Regions from separate parts of the Rahnella sp. EDr1-12 genome, predicted to be linked through region 1. Evidence: predicted binding sites of a transcription regulator. Region 1 holds the regulator's gene; each other region holds the start of a gene.
What was found. The regulator CRP, encoded in region 1, controls carbon source genes, mostly activating them, when cyclic AMP is high. The targets are predictions, from matches to a motif close to ATGTGANNNNNNTCACAT.
Positions count from the first base shown of each region.

Region 2: the regulator CRP is predicted to act here: its motif matches at 1,161-1,178, upstream of ACO0U8_RS20880 (2-hydroxycarboxylate transporter family protein).
Region 3: the regulator CRP is predicted to act here: its motif matches at 1,870-1,887, upstream of aaeR (HTH-type transcriptional activator AaeR).
Region 4: the regulator CRP is predicted to act here: its motif matches at 1,128-1,145, upstream of ACO0U8_RS21155 (sugar transporter).

Region 1 is NZ_JBLZNY010000004.1:34,809-37,939, forward strand. Features, by position in the region: gene ACO0U8_RS16890 (hypothetical protein) at 1-320, shown strand, start outside; gene ACO0U8_RS16895 (OsmC family protein) at 674-1,081, opposite strand; gene crp (cAMP-activated global transcriptional regulator CRP) at 1,444-2,076, shown strand; gene ACO0U8_RS16905 (YccS/YhfK family putative transporter) at 2,138-3,131, shown strand, end outside.
Region 2 is NZ_JBLZNY010000007.1:20,861-23,991, reverse strand. Features, by position in the region: gene ACO0U8_RS20880 (2-hydroxycarboxylate transporter family protein) at 1-1,090, opposite strand, end outside; gene ACO0U8_RS20875 (ATP-binding protein) at 1,429-3,093, shown strand; gene ACO0U8_RS20870 (response regulator) at 3,086-3,131, shown strand, end outside.
Region 3 is NZ_JBLZNY010000001.1:1,933,534-1,936,664, reverse strand. Features, by position in the region: gene tldD (metalloprotease TldD) at 1-880, shown strand, start outside; gene aaeR (HTH-type transcriptional activator AaeR) at 914-1,852, opposite strand; gene aaeX (p-hydroxybenzoic acid efflux pump operon protein AaeX) at 2,135-2,338, shown strand; gene aaeA (p-hydroxybenzoic acid efflux pump subunit AaeA) at 2,346-3,131, shown strand, end outside.
Region 4 is NZ_JBLZNY010000007.1:83,218-86,348, reverse strand. Features, by position in the region: gene ACO0U8_RS21165 (gamma-glutamyl-gamma-aminobutyrate hydrolase family protein) at 1-571, shown strand, start outside; gene ACO0U8_RS21160 (M15 family metallopeptidase) at 568-1,107, shown strand; gene ACO0U8_RS21155 (sugar transporter) at 1,296-2,480, shown strand; gene ACO0U8_RS21150 (methyl-accepting chemotaxis protein) at 2,543-3,131, opposite strand, start outside.

The DNA of each region.
Region 1 (3,131 bases):
ATAAAGCCCCTGAACTCGCCAAAGTTGCGAACGTGCAGCAGTCGCAAGCGCTCGAAGACGCGTTATCGTCTGCACTATCGAGTAACACTGAAGGCGCGCTGAAGGCTCTGGTCGTGCTGGATTCTCAGGACTGGCCTCATCTCGTTGGAACAGACCTTGTTTGCATGGGACCCATTAACAAACAATCGGCTGAGATAGAGACCTTTTATCAACGAACCCGGCTGGCCCTGCTGGAAACAGACAAAGGAGCAACCTGTCTGTGGATCCTTGAAGCGACATACGAAGAATGGAAAGCAGATAACGCCCGCAAGGTTAAGTAATATTACTTCCTGAAGTACAAAGCCCGGTCGGCTGTACGGGCTTTCCTCACGTTCTACCCCCCATTGATTTCCCGTGTTAATTATCCTTAGTCGCTGCCCCCCCTCAGCCGCTTTCGCACGTCTTCAGCTCGCACAACACCCCTACTTGTTAACGTGGCTTTCGCCACCCGACAAGGCCGAACGATGGTTTTTAAGTCGTTTATCAGTGGCGGGGTTTTAATGGCGCTACCCTCAATTCTGGCCAGTCCAGAGGATTTCGCCGCGCTACAGCGCGAAGGCAGGCTGGATTTTTGCCGCGCGGCGATTTTTAGATTTACTTCGTCATCATTGCCAGACGTATGACTGGTCGTGACTTATTCGACGTTAACCACTTCGAAACTGTGGGTGATCGAGGCGGCTTTGCCCAGCATCAGAGAAACGGAACAATATTTCTCAGCTGACAGGCTGACGGCGCGCTCCACAACCTTGTCAGTCAGGTCTTTACCGGTGACGATGAAGTGCAGATTGATGTGTGTGAACAAACGCGGTACTTCTTCGCGACGTTCTGACGTCAGTTTCACTTCACAGTCACGGACATCGCTGCGGCCTTTTTGCAAAATCGACACCACGTCGATCGCGCTACAGCCACCCGCGGACATCAGCAACATTTCCATCGGGCTCGGTGCTTTATCACCGGCATTCCCGTCCATTAAAACCTGATGACCCGACGCGGATTCACCTAAAAACGTCAGACCTTCCACCCATTTTACGCGTGCGTGCATTTGCTTATCTCCTGGCGTTCTTATTCATCAAATTTTCACCCCAGAGTACCCTTTCACCTAAAAACTGGCAACGTAACCCGATCGCCATCATGCTGAAGCGAGACAACACAAGACAGCATTGCAAACCTGTGTTACAAACAAAGCCGAAACATACTTTCCAGTAAATTGCGGTGACGGTTTTCGCGGTTTAAGAACAGAACCCAAGGTGATAACAGCAATTAACAGGCTGTTTCACTCCGACATCCGCTTGCAGCATTTCTGGTGAGTTACATGCTGATAGGGCGCATTAATATTCAGACGCCGTACAGGGAACTCTGAGCCCTGTGATTTTGGGCAGCGATAATAACAGAGGATAATAGCAAATGGTTCTCGGCAAGCCACAAACAGACCCGACACTTGAATGGTTCCTGTCTCACTGTCATATACATAAGTATCCTTCTAAAAGTACGCTGATTCACCAGGGTGAAAAAGCCGAAACGCTGTACTACATCGTGAAAGGGTCGGTTGCCGTCCTGATTAAAGATGAAGAAGGCAAAGAGATGATACTTTCCTACCTTAACCAAGGTGACTTCATCGGCGAGCTGGGACTCTTCGAAGAAGGTCAGGAACGCAGTGCCTGGGTACGTGCTAAAACTGCCTGCGAAGTGGCTGAAATTTCTTATAAAAAATTCCGCCAGCTGATTCAGGTTAACCCGGACATTTTGATGCGCCTCTCCGCGCAGATGGCAAACCGTCTGCAAATGACGTCAGAGAAAGTCGGTAACCTTGCTTTCCTCGACGTAACGGGCCGTATCGCTCAGACCTTATTGAATCTGGCCAAACAGCCAGATGCCATGACCCACCCGGACGGGATGCAGATTAAAATTACCCGCCAGGAAATCGGTCAGATCGTCGGTTGCTCCCGTGAAACCGTCGGCCGCATTCTCAAGATGCTGGAAGATCAGAGCCTGATCTCCGCACACGGTAAAACGATTGTCGTTTACGGCACACGTTAATCCCTCAAAAAAAGGCGCGACAGCTTACTGTCGCGCCTTTTTTATGGGCTAAGCTTCATCCATGACGCTATGGCGAAGGCTGTTTTATCATCCCGAAGTGAACTATGCACTGCGTCAGACGCTGGTGTTATGTCTGCCGGTCGGCCTCTGCTGGCTGTTTGGGAATCTGCAAATGGGCCTGTTGTTTTCCCTCTGCCCTGCCTGCTGTAACGTCGCCGGTCTTGATACTCCCCACAAACGCTTTTTCAAACGTCTCATTATTGGTGGCGCTCTGTTTGCGCTGGGCAGCATTCTGCTGCAAGTGATGCTGACCGGGTGGCACCTCCCGCTGCCGCTGATCATGCTGTCGCTGGCATTATTACTTGGCGTCACCGGCGAAATCAGCCCGCTCCATGCGCGTCTGTTGCCCGGTGCTTTAGTGGCGACCATCTTTACCCTGAGCATGGTGGGCGTCAGGCCGATGTGGCAGGCACCCGCGCTGTTTGCCGCAGGCACCGCCTGGTACGGCCTGTTTAACTGGGCGTGGTTTCGCATATCAAAAGAACAACCGATGCGCGAAACCCTCAGTCAGCTGTATTTGCAACTGGCGGATTATTTCGAAGCTAAATACAGCCTGCTGACGCAGCATACCGACCCTGAAACCGCGTTGCCGCCGCTGCTCAAGCGCCAGCAACAGGTCATCGATCTTATCGCCCTGCTTTATCAGCAGCTGCACATGCTGCCGCAGCACGGACATCATCATCACTACAAGCGGCTGTTTCAGCGTTTTCAGGTGGCGCTGGATTTGCAGGAGCACATTACCGTCAGCCTGCATCAGCCGGAAGAAGTGCAAAAGTTGGTGGAAGAGAGCCATGCGGAAGCGGTGATCCGCCGTAATGCTCAGGTGATTTCAGCCCGTCTGCGGGTGATTGCTGACGACATTCTTTACCACCGTCTTTCCGGGCGTTTTACCATGGCGAACGAACTGGCGGCGCTGGAGAAAATTGCCGCACGCAATCCGGATAATCCGGTCGGCCAGTTCTGTTATTACCATTTCAGCCGCATCGCACGCCTGC
Region 2 (3,131 bases), on a different contig from region 1:
AAGCGTCGATCAGCTCCTGCCACGGGGTGATCGCCACGCCGACCGCGAACAGCACCGGGTAAGTCACGGCGGTGCGGAAGAATTTATAAACCGCCATCGATCCGTGCTGAATGGTCGGAGAAATCCCGTTCGCCAGCTTCACCACCACTGCCGCAAATAACATGCCGACCGGCGCGGGCAGGCCGATCCACTTCTGCCCAAGCATGCCCACCATGTACAACAAGATCGCCAGCAGCGCACCGCAGGCCAGCGCATTCACGCCCGGATTGCCCTCAAACTCGTCGGTGCCGCTGCCCATCTGGCCTTTTTTAGAGGGCATCAGCTGGCCTTCACCGGTCAGATGCGGATACCGTTTGCCGATCTGATTAAGTACGCCAGCCAGCACGATCGCCGTCAGGCTGCCCAGCATGACGATCGGCAGAATACGGCCCAGCGCCACGCCTTGCTCCATATGCAATAGAGTGGCGTAACCCATCGACAGCGGGATCGCCCCTTCGCCCACCCCACCGGCCATGATCGGCAGGATCAGGAAGAAGAAAGTTTGCACCGGCGGTAACCCTAACGCCGTACCCACGGCCATCCCGGCAAGCATCCCGACGATTTCACCGCACAGCATCGGCACAAATATGCGCATAAACCCCTGGATCAGCACCTGACGGTTCATGCTCATGATGCTGCCGACGATAATGCAGCAAATGTAGAGATAGAGAATGTTGGTGGATTTGTAGAATTTCACCGTGGAATCCACCACGACGTCCGGCAGCAGGCCGTAATGCACCATCGCTGAAGGTATAAAGGTGGCGCAGATCGCCGCCGCGCCCAGTTTTCCCACCACCGGCAGGCGTTTGCCAAACTCGCCGCAGGCAAATCCGAAGAAGGCCAGCGTGGCCACCATCACGACGATATCGCTCGGCAGCTTGCCATTGAGGCAATCGAGCAGGATAAGCACACCCGCCAGCAGGAAGAAAGGCAGCGGAATAATCCCTATCTTGTAGTTATCCAAAATATGCCACCATTTTTGTCTGGCGGAGGCTGTGGATTTTTTGGTGTCTTCTTTAACAACAATGTAGGAATCGTCGGTTGTGCTCATGACATCGCCCTTTTCTTATCGTGACTTTTTTATTGAGAGTGCCAGCATAAAAAACAGGGCGTCAGGGCGGATGTGAGTTTGTTCAAATTAAATCCGCAGGGATTAAGGTTGTTATGGTTTTTATGGTGTTAATGCGACGGCCTTTATAAGGATTATCAGATTAGTAGTAAAAACCCATATTAACCCTGTAATTACTGCGTGAAATAAAGACGAATTTAATTGCCCGTTCACAACTCTGCCGTTGCCCGATGACGATGGCATTTGTGCCGTGATAGGGTTATTCGATATGTGGCTTTTGATTTTCCCCGTGGCAGGTGACTTTCTCCGTGGCAGGTTGTATGAAACGCAGATTACCTTTTCAGGTAAAACTCTTCTTATCTCTGGTGTTATTTTCGTGCCTGCTGTTAGCGCTGCTGGGCGCGATTTTATTTCACGTGATCGACCGGCAACTGCATCACGATCTTGGCCAGCGGGCGCGGGTTCAGGCCAGTGAAATCGCGCTGATGCCGGGGCTGGCGCAGAAAGTCGCCGATCGCGACGTCGCGGGCATTGCCCGGTTAATTCAGCCGCTGCGTGATCAAAGCGATGCCAGTTATATCGTCATTGGCGACGTGCGCGAGCGACATCTTTATCATTCCGAATCGCCGGAGCGAATAGATCTGCCGATGATTGGCGGGGATAACGCAGAAGTGCTGGCCGGCAAAACCATTATTTCGGTGCGTCAGGGCGGAATTGGCGTGTCATTACGCAGCAAGGCGCCGATCCTGAATGCCAGTAAACAGGTGATCGGCATTGTTTCCGTCGGTTATCTGACGTCTTACATCGACAATATCAATGGCCGCCGTCTGGCGCAGGCCGGTTTATACGGCATGCTGCTTTTACTGCTGCTGTTTATTTTTTCGTGGGTGTTTACCCGCAATGTAAAAAAACAGATGTTCTGGCTGGAGCCCAAAGATATTGCGCTGCTGGTGCGCCAGCAGAAAGCGTTACTGGAAGCCATGTATGAAGGTGTATTTGCGATTGACGGCCAGAAGCAGCTGATTTTAATTAACCGCGCGGCAAGAGAACTGCTGGATATTCGCCAGCCCGAAAACCAGCTGCTCGGCAAACCGCTGGATGAGGTGCTTGAAACGCCGCCGACATTCTTTACTCAAAGCGGTGTCGCGGAAGATAACCCCGCCAGCAGCAGCCGCCACGATCAAATTACCGTGCTTAATCAGCGACAGGTGATTGTTAACCGCGTTCCGATTGAGCTGGAGCCCGGCAAAGAGAGCGGATGGGTATTCAGCTTTCGCGATAAAAATGACATTAATACGCTGAGCAGCCAGCTGAGCCAGGTGAAACGCTATGCGGATAACCTGCGCATCATGCGTCATGAACAGCTTAACTGGACCGCGACGCTGGCCGGTTTACTGCAAATGCAGCGCTACGACGACGCGATGCGCTACATTCAGGCACAGTCCGAAGGCGCGCAGGCCGTGCTGGATTTTGTGTCGGCGCGCTTTACGTCGCCTGCACTGTGCGGCCTGCTGCTGGGGAAATACGTCAGCGCGCGGGAAAAAGGCGTCGAACTGGCGTTCGATCCGGCCTGTCAGTTACTGCGCATTCCGGCGGCCATCAGTGAAACCGAGCTGATGTCGGTTATCGGTAATCTGCTGGACAACGCCGTGGACGCCACCCTCAACGCCGGGACAGCGGCTGTGCCGGTGGAGCTGTACATCTCCGACAGAAACCACGAACTGCTGATTGAGGTGGCCGATCGCGGCGGCGGCGTGGACGACGCCCTCAAGCCGCATTTGTTCGAACAGGGCGTCACCACCAAGCCGCTGAGCGGTGATGAGATGACCGGTGCAGAACATGGCATCGGTCTGTATCTGGTGGCGAGTTACGTCCGTCAGGCGGGCGGCAGCATCGAAATCTCAGACAATACGCCGCAGGGTACGATTTTTTCAGTGTTTATCCCGACGACGTCGGATGCTTCAACAGGAAAGAAACATGAATAACAGCAGCGCACTCGATGTCGTGATTGTGGAAGATGAAC
Region 3 (3,131 bases), on a different contig from region 1:
GCTGGTCGAGCAGGATGGCCGCCGTGAACGCGGCTCCAGCGGCGGCGGTGCGCGCGTCGGTTATGATTATTTCCTCGAAACGGTTAACGGTGAAGTGCGCGCCGAAGCGTTCGCGCGTGACGCAGTGCGTATGGCATTGCTCAATCTGACCGCTGTCGCCGCCCCTGCGGGTGGGATGCCGGTGGTTCTGGGCGCAGGCTGGCCGGGCGTGCTGTTGCACGAAGCGGTCGGACACGGCCTGGAAGGTGATTTCAACCGTCGCGGAACGTCCGTCTTTAGCGGTCAGATGGGTAAACTGGTGGCGTCCGAACTGTGTACCGTCGTCGATGACGGTACTATGCACGGCCTGCGCGGTTCACTGGCGATTGACGATGAAGGCGTGCCGGGCCAGTACAACGTGTTGATCGAAAACGGTGTGCTGAAAGGTTACATGCAGGACAAACTGAATGCGCGCCTGATGGGCGTAGCGCCGACCGGTAATGGCCGTCGTGAGTCGTATGCGCACCTGCCGATGCCACGCATGACCAACACCTACATGCTTGCAGGAAAATCTACGCCGGAAGAGATTATCAGCAGCGTCGAATACGGCCTGTATGCGCCGAACTTCGGCGGTGGTCAGGTGGATATCACGTCCGGCAAGTTCGTGTTCTCAACGTCCGAAGCGTATCTGATTGAAAATGGTCGCATCACTAAACCGGTGAAAGGCGCGACGCTGATCGGGTCGGGTATCGAAGCGATGCAGCAGATTTCCATGGTAGGTAACGATCTGGCGCTCGATAAAGGCGTCGGTGTGTGTGGCAAAGAAGGCCAGAGCCTGCCGGTCGGGGTTGGTCAGCCAACCCTGAAACTGGATAATCTGACGGTGGGCGGTACCGCTTAAGTTTTGTTTTAGCCTCCCCTGATCAGGGGAGGTTTACCCCCACGTCGTACCCTTTTTCCCCTGCCTGTAGCCCTGATACACCTTACTGACCTGTTTGAAGTAATCCGTCAGATAGTTAATGCATACCTGCACTTTCAGCGGCAATTTGTCTTTTTCGGTATACAGCGCGTAAACCGGGCGAGGATCTGACTGGTAGCTGCGGAACAAAATCTCCACTTCCCCGGCATTGATTTCTTCGATGATCCACATCAGCGGCACATAAGCGATACCCACCCCGGCTTTCAGCCAGCGGATCATCGTTTGCGAATCATTGGTGACGAAACGCCCCTGCGGATTGATCCGGGTGGTAATTCCCTCGGGCGCGATCAGTTCAAACTCGCTGTCGGGGCGCACGCTGTATTCCAGCCATGAGAAATTCACCATATCCGCCGGTTTTTCCGGCGTGCCGTGCTGAGCCAGATAGCTGCGCGCGGCACACACCACCATGGGCATCGAGCCGAGTTTTGTGGAGAACAGGCTGGAATCCTGCAACGCCCCGACGCGGATCACCAGGTCTAAGCCGTCGGCGATCAGATCCGGCGCCGGAATGCCGGTGACCAGATTAACTGTCAGGCCGGGATATTCACTGAGCATCTCGGCAGTCATGGCAGCAAGAACATTTTGTGCCATTGTCGATGAGCTGCCGATGCGCAACGTGCCGGTGGGTGTGTTGTTGAAGGCGTATAATTGCTCATGCACTTCGCGCACGTCTTGCAGCATTTTCCGGCAGCCCTGATAGTAAATCTTTCCGGCTTCAGTCAGGCCAATGCTGCGTGTGCTTCGGTTTAGCAATTTGATTTGTAAGTCATTTTCAAGTTTTGAAATCGTCTGGCTGATGGCGGAAACGCTCATGTCGAGACGTCGTGCCGCCGCGGTAAATGAGCCGCTTTCAACCACCTGGGCGAAAATTGACATACGCTTTAATCGGTCCATTGTTAATCCTGGCTTAAAAGTGATTTAGATCACCTAACGTTGATCACTTGATAATAAGCAGGCTAATATACTCTCCCGGGCGATAACCATCAGGTCGCATTTTCCTGACGGCTTACCTTCGCACACTTCCCTGGCAACCCCACAGTTTTCGTCGTCACTTCCCGTGAAGATTTATCTCCGGGTTTGTGAGCTGTTGCCTAAAATAATGAATAATGTGTGCGCGGGGCTCACCACACCTTTCTCTGGTCATACTGCCCGTCGTCATAATGTAAGGAATTTTTGATGAGTTTGCTTCCGGTAATGGTGATTTTCGGATTGTCGTTTCCCCCGGTGTTTTTTGAAATACTGCTGGCGCTGGTCGTGTTTTTCCTGCTGCGACGCGTCTTGCAGCCCACCGGGATCTACGACTTTGTCTGGCACCCGGCGTTGTTCAACACAGCATTGTATTGCTGTCTTTTCTACCTGATCTCCTGCATGTTCGTCTGAGGGCGTTGTGAAAAATTTCTCTATAAAAATAATACGTTATGCAATTACGCTGATCCTTGTCGTTCTGGCTGTCATCGCTATTTTCAAAGCCTGGGCGTTCTACACGGAATCACCGTGGACCCGTGATGCAAAATTTACCGCCGACGTCGTCTCTATCGCGCCCGACGTGACCGGCCTGATTACCGATGTCCCGATCACGGACAACCAGCTGGTGAAGAAGGGGCAAATTCTGTTCAAAATCGACCAGCCGCGTTATCAGCAGGCGCTGGACGAAGCGAGCGCTGACGTGGCGTATTATCAGGCACTGGCCGCCGAGAAAAGACGCGAAGCCGGACGCCGCGTGAAACTGGGCGTGCAGGCGATGTCGCAGGAAGAGATAGACCAGGCGAATAATGTTCTGCAAACCGCCCAGCATCAGCTGGCGAAGGCTCAGGCAGCACGTGATCTGGCGGTGCTCGATTTACAGCGCACCGTGGTGGTGGCTCCGGCAGATGGCTGGGTGACTAACCTTACCGTGCATCCGGGGAACTACATCAACCGTGGTTCTACGGCCGTGGCGTTAGTGAAGAAAAACTCCTTCTACATTCTGGCTTATCTGGAAGAAACCAAACTGTCCGGCCTGAGCAAGGGCGATCGCGTGGAAATTACGCCGCTCGGCAGCAACCGCATCATGCACGGCAGGGTCGACAGCGTGGCAGCAGCGGTCACCAACAGCTCTTCTTCTGCGGCGACTAACGGTCTGGCGACCATCGACAGTAATCTCGAATGGGTGCGTCTGGCGCAGCGCGTGCCG
Region 4 (3,131 bases), on a different contig from region 1:
GCAAACCAGCGATCAGGTGCGCCTGAAACCGGCCCGCACCCGGTTCGAACAAGCCATCGTGAAAGGCGCCATGCAGCGCAACCTGCCCCTTTTGGGCATCTGCGGCGGTCAGCAACTGCTGGCCGTATTAACCGGCGGCACGCTGCATCAGCACATTCCCGACGCACTCCCCGACGCCCTTGAACACAGCACCACGGTGGACACCGAAAATGCCGGTGGCAAAAAGCGCGCCCGTCATCCGGTGCAGATCGCCGAAGGGTCGCTGCTGAGCCGCTGTGTTGAAAGCACGCATTATGAGGTCAACAGCTCGCATCACCAGGCCGTGAAATCCGTCGGGCCAGGCTGCATCGTCAACGCGTACGCGCCGGACGGGGTGATCGAAGGCATTGAATGCGAAGGCTATGATTTCTGTCTCGGCGTGCAGTGGCACCCTGAATATCAGCAACATCAGCAGGATACACAATTGCTGAAGGCGCTGGTGTCGGCGGCCTCGCGCTACAAACACTCCATGCGCAGTTCTGCGCGGGCAATGACCGACGCCATGACGCGCAAAGGTAAAGAAGAGGCATGAATCAGGCGGTGCTGAAAGCGCAGACTCTGCAGAGACTGCGTGACCTGAATATTGACCCGCAGGTGATCGCGCACCGCACGCTGCCCTACTTCGAAGAGGTAAGTGAGCACTTACTGGTGGACGCAGAAATGAATGCGGACACCGGTAAGGTTTACCGCCTGATCTCCCCCGCCGCTCAGGCATGGCGCGCCATGCAACAGCAGGCAGCCGCAGACGGCGTGGGCATTTATCTGGTCTCGGCGTACCGCAGCCTGGCGTATCAGGCAGAGCTGATCCGCGCCAAACAGCAAGCCGGAATACCCCCGCAAGATTTCTTCACGTCTCTGGCACCGCCCGGATGCAGCGAGCATCACACCGGCCGCGCCGTGGACATCAATACGCCCGGCTGCGACGAAGTGACCGGCGTGTTTGGCGAAACCGGCGCGTTTGTCTGGTTACAGGCCAATGCCGCCCGCTTCGGTTTTGTGATGTCCTTCCCGCAGAATAATCCGTGGGGATTCATCTGCGAACCCTGGCACTGGTGCTGGCACCCGTGATGGCGCTGTTTTACGTCGTCAGGTGATCTGCCTCTCACTTTCCGCCATGAAAATTGTCCCTCAAACATTTATCTGTTAGGCCAGTTTTCTGTTCCATTTTTAGAACAAATAAAACACACTATGCGTTCAAAAGGCTTCCTGTTGCAGAGAGCCTGGTCTTTACACCTTCTAATAAGTTATCAATTTCAATGCAATCAGATACCGTTTCGCGCAGGACAGCATGGCTTCGCGTTGTGATGCTGGCGATCGCCGCCTTTATCTTCAATACCACCGAATTTGTGCCGGTCGGATTACTTTCCGACATCGCCGCCAGTTTCAATATGAAGACGGCGCAGGTCGGCCTGATGCTCACCATCTACGCCTGGGTGGTGGCGCTGATGTCGCTGCCGCTGATGCTGCTGACCCGGCAGGTTGAGCGTAAACGCTTGCTGATCTTTATATTTAGCCTGTTTATCGTCAGCCACGTGTTATCGGTGGTGGCCTGGGATTTCTGGAGCCTCGTCGCCTCCCGCGTCGGTATCGCCCTTTCCCACGCGATTTTCTGGTCGATTACTGCCTCGCTGGCCATTCGCGTCGCCCCTCCGGGTAAAAAAACGCAGGCGCTCAGTATGTTAGCCACCGGCACGGCGCTGGCGATGGTGCTGGGCTTACCGCTCGGGCGCATCATTGGTCAGTATCTCGGCTGGCGCACCACCTTTATGAGCATCGGCGTGGTTGCGCTGCTGACGCTGATTTGCCTGATCAAACTGCTGCCACCGCTGCCAAGCGAACATACCGGTTCACTGAAAAGTGTGCCGATGCTGTTCCGCCGCCCGGCGCTGGTCGGCATGTATGTTCTGACTGCATTGATAGTGACCGCTCACTACACGGCCTACAGCTACATCGAACCGTTTATTCAGACCGTCGCCAATATGGGTGAAAACTTCACCACTTTCCTGCTGCTGATTTTTGGTGGCGCGGGTATCTTTGGCAGCATCATTTTCAGCATGTTCGGCAACCGCTTCCCGGCAGCGATGCTCAGCGGCCCGATCCTGATGGTGACGCTCAGTATGTTGCTGCTGTTTGTAGCGGTGATGAACCCGATCAGCATTTCTGTGCTGTGCGTGGTGTGGGGGCTGGCCATGATGATTATCGGCCTGGCCTTGCAGGTGCGCGTACTGGCGCTGGCGTCCGACGCCACCGACGTGTCGATGTCCCTGCTGTCGGGTATCTACAATATCGGCATCGGCGCGGGCGCGCTGTTAGGCAATCAGGTGAGTTTGCATCTGGAAATGAGCAACGTCGGTTACGCCGGTGGCGTGCTGGGATGTATCGCGTTTGTCTGGTGCCTGACGATTTTCCGGCGCTATCCGCAGTTAAAAACGACCAGCTGATCGCCCGCCGTTGAAGTAAAAATGCTCACTGTGCCGCCCTGGCGCAGTGAGCATCACAGTGATTACTCAGTGACAAAACGTGAAACGGAACCCGCCAGGCTTTGCGCCTGATCGCGTAAGGCATTGGCTGCGGCAGAAGACTCTTCCACCAGCGCGGCGTTTTGCTGAGTCACGTTGTCCATTTCGACAATCGCTTCCCCCACCTGCGAAATACCCCGGTTCTGTTCATCCGACGCCTGAGCAATTTCATTCAGGATTTCAGTGACATTGCCGACAGACGTCACGATGTCATGCATGGTGGCACCGGCCTGCTCGACCAGCTCGGACCCGGCGCTGATGCGCTCGACGGATTCGCCAATCAGTTCATCAATCTCTTTCGCCGCCTGTGCGCTGCGCTGCGCGAGGCTTCTCACTTCGCTGGCAACCACCGCAAAACCCCGCCCCTGTTCACCGGCACGCGCCGCTTCTACCGCAGCGTTCAGCGCCAGAATGTTGGTCTGGAAGGCAATGCTGTTGATAACCGTGGTGATCTCCGCAATCTTGCCGGAACTGGCGGTGATCTCATTCATGGTTTTCACCACATGATTAACCAGTTTGCCGCCCTTGTTCGCCGTTTCAGACGTGGCGCGCGCCAGCTGGCTGGAGTGATGA